One region of the Rhizobium sp. UBA1881 genome, then DNA from elsewhere that is predicted to be linked to it. Evidence: riboswitches for the same ligand, from Rfam matches in the RefSeq annotation. Region 1 holds a riboswitch; the other holds the start of a gene.
What was found. A riboswitch is a leader RNA that binds a small molecule or an ion and turns the genes downstream of it on or off. The one in region 1 is predicted to bind S-adenosylmethionine.
Positions count from the first base shown of each region.

Region 2: it holds a riboswitch for S-adenosylmethionine, as region 1 does, so the genes downstream of both, metA (homoserine O-acetyltransferase MetA) here and B3605_RS18250 (O-succinylhomoserine sulfhydrylase) in region 1, are expected to answer to the same signal.

Region 1 is NZ_DDHH01000152.1:13,310-25,683, forward strand. Features, by position in the region: gene B3605_RS18245 (2'-deoxycytidine 5'-triphosphate deaminase) at 56-1,150, opposite strand; SAM riboswitch at 1,224-1,302, shown strand; gene B3605_RS18250 (O-succinylhomoserine sulfhydrylase) at 1,346-2,530, shown strand; gene apaG (Co2+/Mg2+ efflux protein ApaG) at 2,738-3,130, shown strand; gene B3605_RS18260 (Hsp33 family molecular chaperone) at 3,194-4,189, opposite strand; gene argF (ornithine carbamoyltransferase) at 4,282-5,199, opposite strand; gene B3605_RS18270 (aspartate aminotransferase family protein) at 5,247-6,443, opposite strand; gene B3605_RS18275 (GcrA family cell cycle regulator) at 6,871-7,416, shown strand; gene phoB (phosphate regulon transcriptional regulator PhoB) at 7,499-8,182, opposite strand; gene phoU (phosphate signaling complex protein PhoU) at 8,219-8,932, opposite strand; gene pstB (phosphate ABC transporter ATP-binding protein PstB) at 8,976-9,791, opposite strand; gene pstA (phosphate ABC transporter permease PstA) at 9,806-11,128, opposite strand; gene pstC (phosphate ABC transporter permease subunit PstC) at 11,125-12,374, opposite strand, start outside.
Region 2 is NZ_DDHH01000194.1:40,974-47,441, reverse strand. Features, by position in the region: gene B3605_RS24190 (aldose epimerase family protein) at 1-719, opposite strand, end outside; gene metA (homoserine O-acetyltransferase MetA) at 857-1,780, opposite strand; SAM riboswitch at 1,815-1,892, opposite strand; gene B3605_RS24180 (ABC transporter ATP-binding protein/permease) at 2,044-3,873, shown strand; gene B3605_RS24175 (DUF5666 domain-containing protein) at 3,889-4,527, opposite strand; gene B3605_RS24170 (ester cyclase) at 4,660-5,055, shown strand; gene B3605_RS24165 (ABC-F family ATP-binding cassette domain-containing protein) at 5,063-6,468, opposite strand, start outside.

The DNA.
Region 1 (12,374 bases):
TCCAACAGATGGCGGTCGGTGTCAAGCGGCGTTGGCGACTTCAGCGTGAGGCTGTTCATATCCGGAAGTGCTTGGAGAGCTTGAGGCCTTGAGCCTGGTAGTTGGAGCCGAGGCCGGTGCCGTAGAGGCTTTCGGGGTGTTCCTGCATGTGCTCGTAGACCAGGCGGCCGACGATCTGGCCGTCTTCGAGGATGAAGGGGACCTCGTGGCTGCGCACTTCAAGGACGGCGCGGCTGCCGCGGCCGCCGGCGGGGGCGTGGCCGAAGCCGGGGTCGAAGAAGCCGGCGTAGTGGACGCGGAATTCGCCGACCAGCGGGTCGAAGGGCGTCATCTCGGCGGCGTAATGCGGGGGCACGTGGACCGCTTCGCGCGAGACGAGGATGTAGAACTCATCGGGATCGAGGATCAGTTCGTTGCGACCGCGGCTGTAGATCGGCTCCCAGAAATCGAAGATATCGTGCTGGGCCTTCTTGTCGACGTCGACGACCGCCGTGTGGTGCTTGCCGCGATAGCCGATCAGGCCGTCCTTGTCGCCGGCGAGATCGATCGACAGTGCGATGCCGCCACCCGAGACGTTGGGCCTGGCGCTGGCGACCAGCGTCTCGGCATCGTGCAGCGCCAGCAGTTCCGGCTCGCCGAGCAGCGACTGGCCGATGCGGAAGCGGATTTGCGACAGGCGCGAGCCGCGACGCACGACGATCGGGAAGGTGCGCGGCGAGATTTCGAGATAGAGCGGGCCGGAATAGCCGGCCGGGATCTTGTCGAATTCCTGCGCGTAATCGGTGATGACGCGGGTGAAGATATCGAGGCGGCCGGTCGAGCTTTTCGGGTTGGCCGAGGCCGACATGTCGGCCGGAAGATCGAGGCGCTCCATGAGCGGGACGATGTAGACGCAGCCGGTTTCGAGCACCGCGCCTTCCGAGAGGTCGACGACATGCAGGCTCAATCGGTCGAGCTTGTCGGAGACGAGGCTGTTCGGACCCGGCATGAAGCTGGCGCGGACGCGGAAGGCCTTGGCACCGAGACGCAGATCAAGGCTCGCCGGCTGGATCTGGTCGCTGTCGAGCTCGCGCTCCGCGACGAGGCGCCCCGTCTCGAACAACGCGGCAATCGCGCGGTCTGCCAATATTCCTGTTTCGCGAGCCATCATGCCCCATCCATAATTTGCCGCAGACAAAACCAAAATCGAGGAATTGACGCAAGCGCGCAACAGCAGTATTGCAGCTTTATCCCGTGGTGATTTGGCCGGTCGGCTTGCAGCCACGTTAAACAAGTGGCTAAATAGACCGGGTTGAAACCGGTCTGCATTTGCGGCCGGTTTTTTTGTGTTCGAAAGTGGTGATTCATGAGCAAGACTTGGCGCCCGGCAACCCAACTGGTCCACGGCGGAACGCTGCGCTCGCAGTATAGCGAGACCTCCGAGGCGATCTACCTCACGCAAGGGTTTGTCTACGATACAGCGGAAGCCGCCGAGGCGCGCTTCAAGGGAGAGACCGAGGGCTATATTTACGCCCGCTACGGCAGCCCGACCAACGACATGTTCGAAAAGCGCATGTGCGCGATGGAAGGTGCGGAAGAAGCCCGCGCCACCGCATCGGGCATGGCAGCCGTCGCAGCCGCCATCCTCTGCCAGGTGAAGGCCGGCGATCATATCGTGGCCGCCCGCGCGCTCTTCGGCTCCTGCCGCTGGGTTGTCGAGACGCTGGCGCCGAAGTACGGCATCGAGTGCACGCTGGTCGACGGCCGCTATCTTGAGAACTGGGAAAAGGCGATCCGCCCGAACACCAAGGTGTTCTTCCTGGAAAGCCCGACCAACCCGACGCTCGAAGTGGTCGATATCGCCGGCGTTGCCAAGCTCGCCAACCAGATCGGCGCCAAGGTCGTGGTCGACAACGTCTTCGCGACGCCGATCTTCCAGAAGCCGCTGGAACTCGGCGCCCATATCGTCGTCTATTCCGCAACCAAGCATATCGACGGCCAGGGCCGCAGCCTCGGCGGCGTGATCCTCTCGGATACGGAGTGGGTCAACGAGCATCTGCAAGACTATTATCGCCACACCGGCCCGGCCATGTCGCCGTTCACGGCGTGGACGCTGCTGAAGGGTCTCGAGACGCTGCCGCTGCGCGTCAAGCAGCAGACCGAGAACGCCGGCAAGATCGCCGACTTCCTGGCCGAGCAGAAGCAGGTCGCCAAGGTGATCTATCCCGGCCGCAAGGACCATCCGCAGGCCGATATCGTCGCCAAGCAGATGAAGGGTGGCTCGACGCTGGTGGCGATCGAACTCAAGGGCGGCAAGGAAGCGGCGTTCGCGCTGCAGAACGCGCTCGAGATCGTTAAGATCTCCAACAATCTCGGCGATGCGAAGAGCCTGATCACGCATCCGGCGACGACCACGCACAAGAACCTGACGGACGAGGCCCGCGCCGAACTCGGCATTTCGCCCGGCACCGTGCGCCTGTCGGCTGGTATCGAGGATACCGACGACCTGATCGAGGATTTCGCGCAGGCGCTCTCCAAGATCAAGGCCTGATCAAGAATAGCCGGCCGGGTCGATGTGATCCGGCCGGCATTTAAACGGGCATTTCTGCAATTTACTCGCGCTGAGCGGGAGCTGCATTAGTCTTAACGCGCGAATTTTTCGCGCTTACAGCCAATTGATTGCGGATTCCGGCCTGGTTTATTGACCTGCCGCACCTCTTATAAGATACCAGTAAGGTATTCTTATTATGGTGTAGGCATGTACCGCGCCCTGACACGAGATATTGAAGTGGTGGTCGAGCCCTTTTACCTGGAGGAGCAATCCGACCCGGACGACGACCGCTATGTGTGGGGCTACCGCATCGTCATCAGCAACAATTCGGACCTTACGGTACGCCTCGTCAACCGCTATTGGAACATTACCGACCAGAACGGCGTCGTCGACGAAGTGAGCGGCGCGGGCGTTGTCGGCGAACAGCCGACGCTTAGCCCCGGTGATACCTACGAATATTCATCGGGCTGCCCGCTCGATACGCCATCGGGCCTGATGTTCGGCCATTACCAGATGGAAACCGATAAAGGCGAGGTCTTCCAGGTGGAAATCCCCGCCTTCTCTCTTGATTCACCCGGCCTGCTCAGAGTGCTGAACTAACCTTTTTTTGTCGCATGTCGGTGCCGCAAAACCGCTGCACACTTTTGCACGACATGCTTCGGGTTACTCAGCCGCCTGCGCAAGCTCTTCGGCCTCGAAACGATAGGTCGTCGAGCAGAATTCGCAGGTGACCGCGATCTTGCCCTCTTCCTGACTCGCTTCGATCTCCTCGGCGGAGAAGCCCTTGAGCACGCCCTTGATCTTCTCGCGCGAGCAGGAGCAGCGGTCGAACACTTCGCGCGGCTCGTAGACGCGCACGCCGCGCTCATGGAACAGCCGGAACAGCAGGCGTTCGACACCGACCTGCGGATCGGTCAGCTCGTCGGCGTCGATGGTCTCCACCAGCGAACGCGCTTCGGCCCATGCATCGTCTTCCGCATGCTGGACGGTACCTTCGTCGCCATCGCCACCATGCAGGTCGGCCTGGCGCATGCGCTCGGGCGCTTCCGGCAGAAACTGGGCAACGAGGCCCCCTGCCCGCCAGCGATGACGCGGCTTGCCGGCTTCGTCGCGGTCGAACAGTTCGGCGGCGGCGAGGCGCACGCGCGTCGGGATCTGTTCCGACTGGCGGAAGTAGGTGCCGGCAATGTCTTCCAGCGTAGCACCGTCGAGCGCGACGATGCCCTGGTAAGGCTGGCTGAACTTGCCCTGGTCGATGGTGAACGCCAACATGCCCTTGCCGAGCAACTGCTCGGGTTCGGCGCGACCGGCGGCAACCGCCTCGTCCAGAAGCGTCTGGTCAAAGCGGGCGTAGGCGCGCACGTTCTCGGGCGTCGAGAAGTCGGCGACAAGCAGATCGACCGGGCCGTCGCTCTTCGTCTGCACGGTGAACTTGCCTTCGAACTTCAGCGACGTGCCAAGCAGCACCGTCAGCGCGATGACTTCGGCCAGCAGGCGGGCGACGGGCGCGGGATAGTTGTGGCGATCGAGGATCGCATCCAGCATCGGGCCGAGCTGGACGGCGCGACCGCGCACATCCAGGCCTTCCACCTGAAACGGAACGACATGATCATCACCGGCGAAATCGAATTCGCCGAGAGTGGCTGCAGCTTCTGCCATGGTCTTCTCCTAGTCTGAGGGCAGCGGACGAGCCCGTCCATCCGCCAGCGCGGCCACGGGCCTGTCCGGCCCGATGTGGCCTCCAGTATGGTTCAGATCGCGCCCAGGCACCAAGCAAGAATCGACTTCTGCGCATGAAGACGGTTTTCCGCTTCATCGAAGACCACGGATTGCGGGCCGTCGATCACTTCGTCGGTAACTTCCTCACCACGATGGGCCGGCAGGCAATGCATGAACAATGCATCCTTGTCGGCCTGTGCCATCAAAGCCGAATTGACCTGATAAGGCTGGAAGACGTTGTGACCCCGGGCCCGATGTTCCTGATTCATGGAGACCCAGGTATCGGTCACCACGCAATCGGCGCCGGCGACCGCACGGTCTGCATCATGGCTCAGCATGATCTCGGCACCCTCATTGCGGGCCCAGTTCAGATAGTGATCCTTCGGCTCGGAACCAAGGGGTACCGCCATGTTCATGCGATAGCCGAAACGGGCAGCGCCTTCGACCAGCGAATGCAGCACGTTGTTACCATCGCCCATCCAGGCGATCGTCTTGCCCTTGATGGGGCCGCGATGCTCTTCGAAGGTCATGATATCGGCCATGATCTGGCAGGGATGGGTATCATCCGTCAGCGCGTTGATGACGGGGACGGTCGCGTGTTCGGCGAGCTCCAGCATGCGCGCATGGTCGGTGGTGCGGATCATGATCGCGTCGACATAGCGCGACAGGACCTTGGCAGTGTCGCCAATCGTCTCTGCGCGGCCGAGCTGCATTTCGGTGCCCGAGAGGAACAGCGTTTCGCCGCCGAGCTGGCGCATGCCGACGTCGAAGGAGACGCGCGTGCGGGTCGAGGGCTTTTCGAAGATCATCGCCAGCATCTTGCCTGCCAGCGGCTTGTCGCCCTGGCCGGCCTTGAAGGCCTGCTTGCGGGTCTTGGCGTCATCCATGATGACCCTGAGGTCGGAGGAGGTTACCGCGGAGAGATCGAGAAAGTGTTTTGGGGAAGCCATCTGTCCTTAACCTGTTACGCCCGCCATCCGGCCGGGCATCCATCCATTCAAGCCGTCTTCTTTGCCTTGGCGCGCACGCTCTCGGCGGCGCGTTCGAGACGCGCGAGGCCTTCGCGGGCTTCGTCAGCGGTGACGACGAGCGGAGGAAGCAAACGGATGACGTTGTCGCCGGCCGGAATGGCCAGCAGGTTGGCAGCGCGGATGGCCTGCAGGAGCTCAGTCGACGGAACGGCCGCCTTGACGCCGAGCATAAGGCCTTCGCCGCGGATGTCCTCGATCACATCGGGGAAACGATCCTTCAGCGATGCGAGGCCCTGACGGAAGACGAGCGCGACGTCATTGACGTGGCGCAGGAAGCCTTCCTCGAGGAGGACATCGAGCACGGCATTGCCGACGGCCATGGCGAGCGGGTTGCCGCCATAGGTCGAGCCATGGGTGCCGGCCTTCATGCCGGAGGCTGCTTCAGCTGTTGCAAGGCAGGCGCCGAGCGGGAAACCACCGCCGATGCCCTTGGCGACCGCCATGATGTCGGGCGTGACGCCGGACCATTCATGCGCGAAGAGCTTGCCGGTGCGGCCAACGCCGGACTGAACCTCGTCGAGGATCAGAAGCAGGCCGTGTTCGTCGCAGAGCTGGCGCAGCGCCTTCATGAATTCCGTGGTTGCCGGGCGGATACCGCCCTCGCCCTGTACCGGCTCGATCAGGATACCGGCCGTGGCATCGGTGATGGCGGCACGGACGGCTTCGATATCGCCGAAGGGCACCTGGTCGAAACCGGGCGTCTTGGGGCCGAAGCCTTCGAGATACTTTTCCTGGCCGCCGGCGGCGATCGTTGCCAGCGTGCGGCCGTGGAAGGCGCCTTCGAAGGTGATGATGTGGAAGCGCTCGGGATGGCCCTTCGAATACTGGTAGCGGCGCGCGGTCTTGATCGCGCACTCCAGAGCCTCGGCGCCGGAATTGGTGAAGAACACCTTATCCGCGAAGGTTGCATCCGTCAGCCGCTTGGCGAAGCGCTCCTGGCCGGGGATCTCGTAAATGTTGGAAAGGTGCCAGACCTTCTCGGCCTGATCCTTCAGCGCGCCGACGACGTGCGGGTGGCTATGGCCGACGGAGGTCACGGCAACGCCCGCGCCGAAATCGAGATATCGCTCACCAGTTTCGGTGATCAGCCACACGCCCTCTCCTCGCTCGAACCGCAGCGGGGCACGAGAGTAGGTATCATAAAGCGGCGCGGCTTCAGCCATGGCGCGATCTCCTGTCATTCGCTCAACAATGGCCCGGACTCCGGCTAAAAAGCGGGTGCCCGGAAATGAAAAATGCCGCCTTTCGGCGGCGAGGGGCACTATTGTCTTTTCGCAGTGCGATGTCAACAAAACTGAGCTTTTGTCGCATGCGTCAAGCAAGCATCGGGGCGCCGGCGAGCTATCAACAGCTAATGTTGCAGAAATGACTCTACCACCCAGCAAGTTGGGGAAAACCGAGAAATCGATTCGCCGCGATTCAACCGACTCTTGTCACGGAGTCGCCCTCACTCTAGGTTAAAACTCAATTACTAGACTGCATGCGGCGGAACTAGTCACCAAAATCGAGCAAGCGTTTCTTGGTCCGGACACGTCCGCGCCATGGGTGAAGGATTCTGCCTACACCAACGCAATAAGGCGGAGACAGGGCATGAACTGGACAGACGAGCGCGTTGAGAGACTGAAGAAGCTTTGGGCCGAAGGCCTGAGCGCCAGCCAGATTGCGGCACAACTTGGCGGTGTAAGCCGCAACGCCGTCATCGGCAAGGTCCACCGCCTGAACCTGCCTGGCCGCGCCAAGGCCGGCGGCACGACCACGGCGACGCGGGCACCGAAGCGCCCGGCGGTTTCGACCCCGCGCCCCGCCAACAGCTTCAATTCCGCACGCATCTCGCCAAGCCGCGCCGTTGCCCGCCCGCAGGGCGCAGTGGCTCTCAAGGAAGAGATGGACATCGATGCGATCGAGGAAGTCCGTTACCGTCCGGCTTCCAACGTTGTCGTTCCGATCTCGCGCCGCCTAGGCCTCACGGAACTGACCGAGCGTACGTGCAAGTGGCCGGTCGGCGATCCGCTGACGGATGACTTCCACTTCTGCGGCTGCGAGTCCCCTGACAACTCGCCGTACTGCACCTATCACCAGCGCATGGCCTACCAGCCGGTCAACGAGCGCCGCAAGGCCGCCAACCGGGTCGCATGACCCGGAAAGCCGGATAAGGAACACAAGAAAACGGGCCCTCGCGGGGCCCGTTTTTCGTTGGACCGGATGAAATGGAAGCGTCTTACGCTTCCATCGAATAACCAGCGCCGCGAACGGTGCGGATGACATCCTGCATGTTCGAGAAGTTGAGCGCCTTGCGCAGGCGGCCGACGTGAACGTCGACGGTGCGCTCGTCGACATAGATGTCATGGCCCCAGACGCCATCGAGCAGCTGCGAGCGGGAGAAGACGCGGCCCGGCGACGACATCAAGAATTCCAGTAGGCGGAATTCGGTCGGTCCGAGGCGGACTTCGCGGCTCTTGCGGTGAACGCGGTGGGTTTCGCGATCGAGTTCGATATCGCCGCACTTCAGCAGCGAGGACAGCACTTCCGGCTTGGCGCGGCGCAGCATCGCCTTGACGCGGGCAACGAGCTCAGGTGTCGAGAACGGCTTGACGACATAGTCGTCGGCGCCGGTCGACAGGCCGCGAACACGTTCGCTTTCCTCGCCACGGGCGGTCAGCATGATGATCGGCAGGCGCTCCGTCTCCGGGCGCATGCGCAGGCGACGGCAGAGCTCGATGCCGGATACGCCGGGCAGCATCCAATCGAGGATCAAAAGGTCAGGCGTGCGTTCCTGCAGCCGGATCTCGGCCTCGTCACCGCGAAGGATGGTATCGACTTCGAAGCCTTCGGCCTCAAGGTTATAGCGAAGAAGCACGCTCAGTGCTTCTTCGTCTTCAACGACTGCTACTCTTGGGATCATTCGTCTCGGTCTCCTGGGGGCGTGGGTCCGGAACGCTTATTCCGTGACCGCGCCGACGGTGTTGGCGGTGTCGTCCTTCGGACGCTCGCCTTCCGGCTGGGCGCCGGTAGCCATGTAGTAGATGGTCTCTGCGATGTTGGTGGCGTGGTCGCCGATGCGCTCGATGTTCTTGGCGCAGAACAGGAGATGCGTGCAGCTGGTGATGTTGCGCGGATCTTCCATCATGTAGGTCAGCATCTCGCGGAACAGCGAGGTGTACATCGCGTCGATTTCCTCGTCGCGCTCTCGGATCGACTTGGCACGATCTGCAACGCGGCTGGTGTAGACGTCGAGAACCTCCTTGAGCTGGACGAGTGCCAGTTCGGAGAGATGCTCGAGGCCACGGGCGAGCTTGCGCGGAACGCCGGTGCTCTGAACAGCGATGACGCGCTTGGCGGTGTTCTTGCCGAGATCGCCGACGCGCTCGAGATCGGCCGCGATGCGGATCGAACCCATGATTTCGCGAAGGTCGGCGGCCATCGGCTGGCGGCGGGCGATGGTGATGATCGCCTTTTCGCCGATCTCGCGCTCGGCGTGATCGAGGATCACGTCGTCGGAGATGACCTTCTGGGCGAGCGAAGTGTCGCCGTTGACGAGCGCGCGAACAGCGTCGCCGACCATCTGTTCCGCGAGGCCGCCCATTTCGGATATGCGGCGCGTCAGGAACTTGAGATCATCGTCGTAGGCGGAATAGATATGTGTCGATGCCATGGGGCTTATCCTTGAATGTCCTGAGGTTTACCGGTTTCGGAGATCAGCCGAAGCGGCCCATGATGTAATCCTGGGTGCGCGGATCATCCGGGTTGGTGAACATCTTGTCGGTATCGTTCTCCTCGACGAGGTTGCCGAGGTGGAACATGGCGGTGCGCTGCGAAACGCGGGCTGCCTGCTGCATCGAGTGCGTGACGATGACGATCGTGTAGGCTTCGCGCAGCTCGTGGATGAGCTCCTCGACCTTGGCGGTCGCGATCGGGTCGAGCGCCGAGCAGGGCTCGTCCATCAGGATGACTTCGGGGCTGACGGCAATCGCACGCGCGATGCACAGACGCTGCTGCTGGCCGCCCGAAAGGCCGGTGCCGCCTTCATGCACGCGGTCCTTGACTTCGTTCCACAGGCCGGCGCGCTGCAGGCTCTGCTCGACGATGACGTCCATGTCGGCCTTCGCCTTGGCGAGACCGTGGATGCGCGGGCCGTAGGCGACGTTTTCGTAGATCGACTTCGGGAACGGGTTCGGCTTCTGGAACACCATGCCGACGCGGGCGCGCAGTTCGACGACGTCGATATCCGGATCGTAGATATCATCGCCATCGAGCGTGATCTTGCCGGTGACGCGGCAGTTGTCGATCGTGTCGTTCATGCGGTTCAGGCTGCGCAGGAAGGTGGACTTGCCGCAGCCCGACGGACCGATGAGAGCCGTCACGGTGTTTTCGCGGATGTTCAGCTTCACGTCGAAAAGCGCGCGCTTTTCGCCGTAATAAACCGAGACGTCCTGGCCGATCATTTTATACGGAATGGTATTCATCTTCTGGTCTAGCGCCTTCTCAACTGCTGCTTCCGTCAACATGTTCATGATGTTTACTCCGTTTACCAGCGGCGCTCAAAGCGACGACGCAAGAGGATGGCTCCGAGGTTCATGACGATCAGGAACAGGAGCAGGACGATGATGGCGCCAGACGTGCGCTCGACAAAGGCGCGTTCGGCTTCGTTTGCCCACATGTAAACCTGCACTGGCAGAGCCGTGGAGGGATCCATCGGGGTGGCAGGCGCATTGGCAACGAAGGCGACCATGCCGATCAGGAGCAGCGGCGCGGTTTCACCGAGCGCGTGCGCCAGACCGATGATGGTGCCGGTCAGGATGCCAGGCATTGCCAGCGGCAGAACGTGGTGGAACACCATCTGCATCTTCGAAGCCCCGAGGCCGAGAGCGGCCGCGCGGATCGAAGGGGGCACAGCGCGCAGTGCCGCGCGGGTGGCGATGATGATGGTCGGCAGCGTCATCAGCGTCAGCACCAGACCGCCGACCAGCGACGCGGAGCGCGGCAGGCCTGCGAAGTTGATGAAGACGGCGAGACCGAGCAGACCGTAGACGATCGAAGGAACGGCCGCGAGGTTGTTGATGTTGACCTCGATCAGGTCGGTCAGCTTGTTCTTCGGCGCGAACTCTTCGAGATAGATCGAAGCGGCAACACCGATCGGCAGCGACAGGGCAAGAACGATCAACATCAGGTAGAGCGAGCCGATGAGGGCGACGCCCAGACCTGCGGCTTCCGGACGGCTGGAGTTGCCGTTGACGAAGAGGCCGGTGTTGAACTCCTTGTGGAGCGTGCCGCTGGCGGCCATCTGCTGCATCCAGCCGACCTGGCGGTCGTTGACCTTGCGGTTCTTCTCGTCAACCGTCAGGTCGATCTGGCCCTTGTTGGCCGAGTCGACATTGGCGTCGGCGAGAAGCGTGACGTTGACCGTCTTGCCGATGAGCGACGGATCGGCGACGACCATGTCGCGGAGCACGATCGGCGCACCCTTGGAGATCATCGCGGTGGCATCACGCGTTTCCGGACGGCTCTGGGCGTTGATGCCGAGCGTCTTGACCATGGCGTCGCGGATCAGCACCGGATAGTTGGCGGCGATCAGCACCGAGGGGTCGGTGGCACGCTTGTTGTTGGGGTCGAGCACCTTTTCGGAGAACTCGATCGGCAGGGTGATCGAGGTCTGCGCGAAGGCCGTGTAGCCCTGACGGATAACCGTCGTGAGCAGGATGGCCAGGAAGATCAGACCGAAGGAGATGGCAGCGATGCCATAGGCCTGGAAGCGGCGTTCGGCGGCGTAGCGACGCTTGATGCCGATGTCGCGGCGGGCCGGCGCCTTGGAGACGACGACGCCCTGTCCGGAGGAAACAACGTCCGTCATTCGTACTGCTCCCGGTATTTGCGCACAATGAAGAGCGCGTAGATGTTAAGGCAAAGCGTGATGAAGAACAGCGTGATGCCAAGCGCGAAGGCAACCAGCGTCTGCGGCGAGGTGAACTCAAGGTCACCCGTCAGCTGGTTGACGATCTTGACCGTCACCGTCGTCATCGGCTCGAAAGGGTTGATCTGGATGCGGGCTGCAACACCGGCTGCAAGCACGACGATCATGGTCTCGCCGATGGCACGCGAAGCGGTCATCAGAAGAGCGCCGACGATACCCGGCAGGGCGGCGGGGAGAACGACCTTCTTGATCGTTTCCGAACGCGTGGCACCGAGACCGAGCGAACCGTCACGCAGAGCGCGCGGCACGGCGGTGATGATGTCGTCGGAGAGCGAGGAGACGTATGGGATCAGCATGATGCCCATGACGATACCGGCGGTCAGAACGCTCTGTGCCTGGATGAAGTTGCTGTAGTCGCCGGTCAGAAGGCCGTTCACCTGGGACGAGAGGTCGCGCAGGAAGGGGCCGACGGTGACGAGGGCGAAGAAGCCGTAGACGATGGTCGGGATACCGGCCAGGACTTCGAGCAGCGGCTTGGCGATACCGCGAACCTTCGGAGCCGCGTATTCCGCCATGTAGATGGCCGCGAAGAGACCGACCGGAACGGCGACCAGCATGGCGACGAAGCCGATGTAGAGCGTGCCGAGCAGCAGCGGGATGAGACCGAACTGGCCGAAGGACGAGCTGCCGGCGCCGGCAAAGCGCGGATCCCAGACCGTGCCGAAGAAGAAGTCGGCGGCCGGAACTTCAGCGAAGAAGTGGGCCGCTTCCGTCAGCATCGACATGACGATGCCGACAGTGGTCAGGATGGCGATGGAGGATGCAAGCAGCAGACCCCAGAGCATAACGCGCTCGACGCGGTTGCGGGCCCGGAAACGGGGAGCGACTTCGCGCAGGGCATAAAAGCCACCGGCGACGCCGAGTGCCAGAACGACCAGCGTCATGATCAAGCGGCTGATGCCGCTCTCGGTGTTCAGCTTCTGCGCGCCTTCGATCATGTAAGGCTGCGGCACGCCGGCGAGCGGAACGCCCTTGGCAGCGAGCTTGGCCTGGAGACCGGCGGGATCGCCGACGCCTGCGGCAACGTCTTCGCTCGCGAGCAGCGGCAGACCGCGGGCGATGGCGCTGACCATGCCGTAGTTCAGGTTCTGCTGAGCGGCCGGCTGAGCCTTTACGTCTTCAGGAA
Region 2 (6,468 bases), on a different contig from region 1:
TCGTAGAGCGCCTGGGTGTCGCCCTCGAAGCGCTTCAGCGAGGCCATTTCGCGGAAATCGAACACCGTGCCTTGCACTGGGCGGATCTCGCCGGTCGGGATCTGGCGCTCGTCAGTCGGAAGATAGCTGTCGGCCGCGATCATGATGTCGTGGCCAAGCGTATCGTCGCGGCCGTCGAGATTGAAATAGGCGTGCTGGCAGACATTGGCGATGGTCGGCTGGTCGCTGGTCGTCTCGTAAACCACCGAGAGTTCGCCATCGCCATGCACGCGGTAGGTGACGAGGATGGTGCAATTGCCGGGATAGCCGCCGCGACCATCGGCATCGACGATCTTCAGGACGACGCGGTCGCTGTCGTGCTCGACGATCGTCCAGTTGCGTAGCGCGATGTTCTCGAAGCCGCCATGCAGGTGGCTGACGCCGTTTTCGTTGAGGTCGAGCTGATAATTCTTGCCGTCGATCGTGAACTTGCCGCCGCCGATGCGGTTGGCATTGCGGCCGGGCGTCGCGCCGAAATAGGCGGAATGGGCGGGATAGCTGTCGAAATCATCGAAGCCGAGGGTGAGCGGCGCGTCATGGCCTTCGAGCCTGAGGTCCTGAATGACGGCGCCCCAGGTGATCACCTTGGCGGTGAGCCCGCCGCCTGAGATTTCGACGCGATGGACGGTCTCGCCCGTCTTCGTCGTTCCAAAAACGTCCCGCTTCAATCCATCCGCCATTCTGTTTCCTCCCCGGTTCGCGTCCGCAATTTCGGGCCAGAACCTGCTCTCAATTGAATGAAATCGCAACCGCCGCGATATAAAAAACAAACGCCGCCGGTCAGGCCCGGCGGCGTATCAAGCAAGGCGAAAAGGTCTCAGCCGTCCTCGCCAATATCTTCCAGATTGTAAGGCGTCGTCTGATAGATTTCGTTGATCCAGTTGCCGAACAGCAGGTGAGCGTGGCTGCGCCAGCGGTTCTGCGGCGGGATCGACGGGTCGTTATGCGGAAAATAATTGTGCGGCATCTTGATCGGAACGCCGGCATTCACGTCGCGGAAATACTCGTCACCAAGCGATGTCGAATCATATTCGACGTGGTTGAAGATATAGAGCCGATTGCCTTTCTTCTCGTGAACGAGGCAGACTCCCATCTCGCTCGATTCCATCAGGATTTCCAGCGTGTCGGATTTTTCGATATCGGCGCGGCGCACTTCCGTCCAGCGCGAGACCGGAACCTCGAAATTGTCGGAGAAACCGTTCAGATAGACCGACGACGGCTTGAGGTTCTTGTGGCGGTAGACGCCGAAGGCCTTTTCCGTCAGCGCGTGCTTGGGAATATCGTGGAAATGGTAGATCGCGGCCATCGCGCCCCAGCAGACATTCATCGCGGAGTGCACGTTGGTGCGCGTCCAGTCGAAAATCTGCTGCATTTCATCCCAATAAGTAACGTCTTCGTATGGAAGCGTTTCGATCGGCGCGCCTGTGATGATGAAGCCGTCGAACTTCCGGTGTTTGATCTCCTCCCAGGTCTGGTAGAAGGAGAAGAGATGATCTTCCGAGGTGTTCTTCGCCTTGTGGTTCCCGACGCGAACAAGCGACAGCTCGACCTGCAGCGGCGAGGCGCCGATGAGGCGCGCCATCTGGATCTCGGTCTTGATCTTGTTCGGCATGAGGTTCAGAAGCCCGATCTGCAGGGGGCGAATGTCCTGACGGATCGCGGCCGTCTCGGTCATTACGCGCACACCTTCCTGAACCAGGGTTTCAAAGGCGGGCAGGGTATCGGGGATCTTGATCGGCATAGCGGTCACTCGATGAAAAAACGAAAATATCGCTATCGGTCCGCACGCGGCCCTTTAGCAACTTCTTTAACGTGGCTGCAAGCCGGCCGGCCAAATCACCACGGAGCGCTCTAAATAGACCCAGTCAGGCCGCGAATCAATGACCGATACGCGGCGTCGCCTATTTGCCGAGGTAACTCGCGCATTACCTGATGCTAGAAACTGTTGCTGGACAGGCTGACTCACGGTGCTATTCAGGTGCTACATACGCGTAAGGAAGCATGATGGCAGAGGACGTCAAAAGCAGACCGAGCATCCAGGGGCAGGACCGGGTAGGGTATGATCTCAGCCTGATCTTCCGCCTCAAGGTGATGTTTTCGGCATTCTGGCATTCCAGGGTGCGGGCGCCGGTGCTCATTCTCTCGACGGCGCTGATCGGGATCATTCTGGCGACAGCCTATGCCACTGTTATCCTCAACCAGTGGAACGCGCCATTCTACGACGCCATCTCACGCCGCGATCTGCCGGGGTTCTTCCACCAGCTGAAGATCTTCGCGCTGATCGCCGGCATGCTGCTTTTGCTCAACGTAGTGCAGGCCTGGCTGAACCAGATGACGGCGCTTTACATGCGCGAGGGGCTGACGCGCGATCTCGTCGACCAGTGGCTGCAGCGCAAGCGGGCGCTCAGGCTCGCCTCCAGCGGGCTGATCGGCGTCAATCCGGACCAGCGCCTGCATGAGGATGCGCGCAATCTGGCCGAAAGCACCACGGGGCTCGTCATCGGCCTGGTGCAGTCGACGATCCTGCTGGTGAGCTTCATCGGCGTTCTCTGGGAACTCTCGAGCGGCTTCGTCTTCCGCTTCGGCGAGTACGCCTTTTCCATTCCGGGCTATATGGTCTGGGCGGCGATCTTTTACGCGGCTTCCGCCTCGGTGCTCAGCCAGCTCGTGGGACGCAAGCTCGTCAAGCTCAATGCCGACCGTTTCTCCAAGGAAGCCGAGCTGCGTTTCGCGCTGATGCATGCCAACGAGAACATTCCGGCGATCACGGCTGCGCGTGGTGAAGAAAACGAGCGGGGGCGGATTAACACCGATATCAGCGCAGTTCTCGCCGTCATCAAGAAGCTGGCGATGGCAAACGTCAACCTGACCTGGGTGTCGGCCGGCTACGGCTGGCTCGTCGTCGTCATTCCGATCATCGTGGCCGCACCCGCCTATTTCTCCGGCGGCCTCACCTTCGGTCAGTTGATGATGTCGGTCGGCGCCTTCAACCAGGTCAATACGGCGCTGCGCTGGTACGTGTCCAACTTCGGCCCGATCGCCGAATGGCGCGCAACCTTGATGCGCGTCACCGATTTCCGCCAGGCTCTGACCACCATGGGCGACGATGTCGATCTCAAGGAAACGATCGCCTATGAACGCAGCGCGCCGGGTACGCTGACGCTCGAGGATGTGACCATCGCCACGAAGATGGACGAGGAGGTCGACCAGTGCGGCGGCTTCCGCCTGCATGAGGGCAGCGTCACCATCAAGGCCGGCGAGAAGGTGATGATCAACGGCGACCACAACGTCAATCGCAAGCTGCTGTTCCTGGCGATGTCGGAACTCTGGCCCTGCGGCAGCGGCAAGATCGGCCTGCCGCCCACCGACGACATGCTGTTCGTGCCTCAATCGGCCTATATTCCGGGTGGTACTTTGCGCGAAGCGCTGGCGTTTCCTGCGGCCGCCGACACCTACAAGAACGACGATGTGGTGGCGGCGCTCGAAAAAGCGGGGCTGCATAATCTCGTTGCCCGTCTGGATACGCGCGCACGCTGGGACAAGCTGCTCGATGCCGATGAACAGCGGGCTATCGGTTTCGCGCGGCTCTTGCTGGTCCGGCCGCAATGGATGGTCTTCGACGAAGTGCTAGAGGGCATGGAGCCCGAATGGCAATCGACGATGATGAAGGTGCTCGAGGCGATGCCGGATGCGACGATGATCTATATCGGCCGCTCCGACGCCTATATCGAGGCCTTCCATCCGCGCGTGCTGCATCTCGAAGCGCTTGCCGCCAAGCCCGATGAGAGCAGGGTGGCGGACAAGGCGCCGAACACGCCGGCGCCGGCGCTCTGATCGCTTCGATCAGGATCACATCGGTGGAACGATGCCGTTGGTGCCGACCGTCACCTGTGCTGCGGAGACCGTTCCGTCGGCTGCCTTTTCGCCCATGACGATGACGTGCGCGCCCGGTGTCAGGTCCGACTTCTGCGCGGCGGTGAAGGTCACGATCGGTGTGGCGTCCGATATCGAGATGGTCTTTTCCTTGCCCTGATAGGTCAGCGTCACGGTGTGGCCATCGACGGATTTTACGGCCTTCGCGACGGTCGCGTTGGTCATGCTGCTGTTGGGCTTCAAATCCCAGGGGCGGCTGCCTTCGCCGGTGCCTTTCATGGCCGCGGGAAAGATCAGAACCTCCAGGGCGCCGTCGCCGCCGTCCTGCTTGGGCAGCGAGGCGATGCCGACGAAATCGCCGGGCTTGATGTCCTCGACCGACGCCTTCTTGATGCCGCCGACCTTCCATTCCGGCTTCAGCGCAATGGTCTGGTCGGCGCCCTCGCGGGTCTTGACGACGAGCGTGTCGCCGGAAAGGCTCGCAATATCGCCGCGTACACGCACGCGCGCGGCATCGGCCGCCGATGTGATCTGCGACGTGCTCAGAAGAATGCCGACGGCAAGCGCCGCGACATGGCTGGTAATCAGATAGCGAGACATGGGTTTTCTCCTCATGGCTCCGGGGGCGGGAGCCTGCGGGAGCTTAGGCGCGAAGTCTCGGTACTGGCCAATCAATGAAATGTGAGGGTTTCCGGCTGGGAGACGGGAGCTATCTGGCAGGGTATGCCAATGGGTGGGAGAAGTTGAATGCCGGAGACGAGACTTGCGGGCCTATATCGCGCGTATATCGGCTGCCTGAATTCCCAGGATTGGGAAAACCTCGGCACATATGTCGGGCAGGATGTGCGCTATAACGGAGAGATGGTTGGGCTGGACGGCTATCGGCAGGCGCGTGAGGCCGGGTTTCGCGCGATACCCAACCTCCATTTCGACGTCCAGCTTCTGATCGCCGATGAAACCACGGTCGCCAGCCGGCTGAATTTCAACATCAGCCCGCAAGGCATGTTTCTCGGCCTGCCCGTCAACGGCAGGCGAATCTCGTTCTCCGAGAACGTGTTTTACGGGTTTGCCGAGGGCAAGATCGCGAAGGTGTGGTCGATCGTCGACAAGGCGGCGATCGAGGCTCAGCTTTCGGCGGCGTAGAGGGCGATCAGCCCTCCAGCTCTTCCCGGAGCATCTCGAGTTCCAGCCACTCTTCTTCCATCTTCACCAGGCTGTCGCGGAATTTCTCCATTTCGGCGGCCAGGCGGTTGAAGGTCGTGGGGTCCTTGGAGAAGAGGTTGGTGTCGGCCATCTTTTCCTCGCGCTTGGCGATCTCGGCTTCGGCCTTGGCCATCTCCTTGGGCAGGTTTTCGAGCGCGAACTTCTGCTTGAAGGAGAGCTTTCCCTTGCCCTTCGGCGCTTCGGCGGCAGGGGCCGCGTCCTGCGCTTTCGCCTTTTCGGCTTTCTCCGCCTTCTTGCGCTCGTCGGCGGCACCCTTGCGCTGCGCCAGCATGTCGGAATAGCCGCCGGCATATTCGATCCAGCGGCCATCGGGCGCATCCGGTACGGCGGGTGCGATCGTCGAGGTCACGGTGCGGTCGAGGAAGTCACGGTCGTGGCTGACGAGGATGACGGTGCCCGGGAAGCCGGCGACGACTTCCTGCAAGAGATCCAGCGTCTCGATGTCGAGGTCGTTGGTCGGCTCGTCGAGGATCAGCAAGTTGGATGGCCGCGCCAGCATGCGGGCGAGCATCAGGCGGGCGCGCTCGCCGCCCGAGAGGTTCTTGATCGGCGTGCGGGCTTGTTCCGGCTGGAACAGGAATTCCTTCATGTAGCCGGTGACGTGGCGTTGTTCGCCGTTCACAAGCAGGTTCTCGCCGCGCCCGTCGGTGAGATAATGCGCCAGCGTGTCCTCGGGGTTGAGGTCTTCGCGCTTCTGGTCGAGCGTGGCGATCTCCAGATTGGTGCCGAGCTTGATGATGCCGGTGTCGGGCGCGAGCTGGCCGGTCAGCATCTTCAGCAGCGTCGTCTTGCCAGCGCCGTTCGGGCCGACGAGGCCGATGCAATCGCCGCGATGAACGCGGATCGAAAACGGCGTGACGATCGGACGTTCGCCATAGGTCTTGGTAATCTTGTCGGCCTCGATGACGAGCTTGCCGGATTCCTGCGCGTCGGAAACGGTGGCCTGAACGGTGCCCTGCGGACCCTTGTGGCCGCGATAGCTGGCGCGCATCGTCTGCAGCTCGCCGAGGCGGCGCATGTTGCGCTTGCGGCGCGCGGTGACGCCGTAGCGCAGCCAGTGCTCTTCGCGCTCGATCGCCTTGCCGAGCTTGTGCTGTTCCATCTCCTCGGCTTCGAGCACCTGGTCGCGCCAGGCTTCGAAATGGGCGAAGCCACGGTCGAGGCGGCGCGAGGTGCCGCGGTCGAGCCAGACGGTGGCGGTCGAGACCTTTTCGAGGAAACGCCTGTCGTGCGAGATCAACACCAGCGCGCTGCGGGTCTTCTGCAGCTCGCCTTCCAGCCACTCGATGGTGGGTAGGTCGAGGTGGTTGGTCGGCTCGTCGAGCAGCAGGA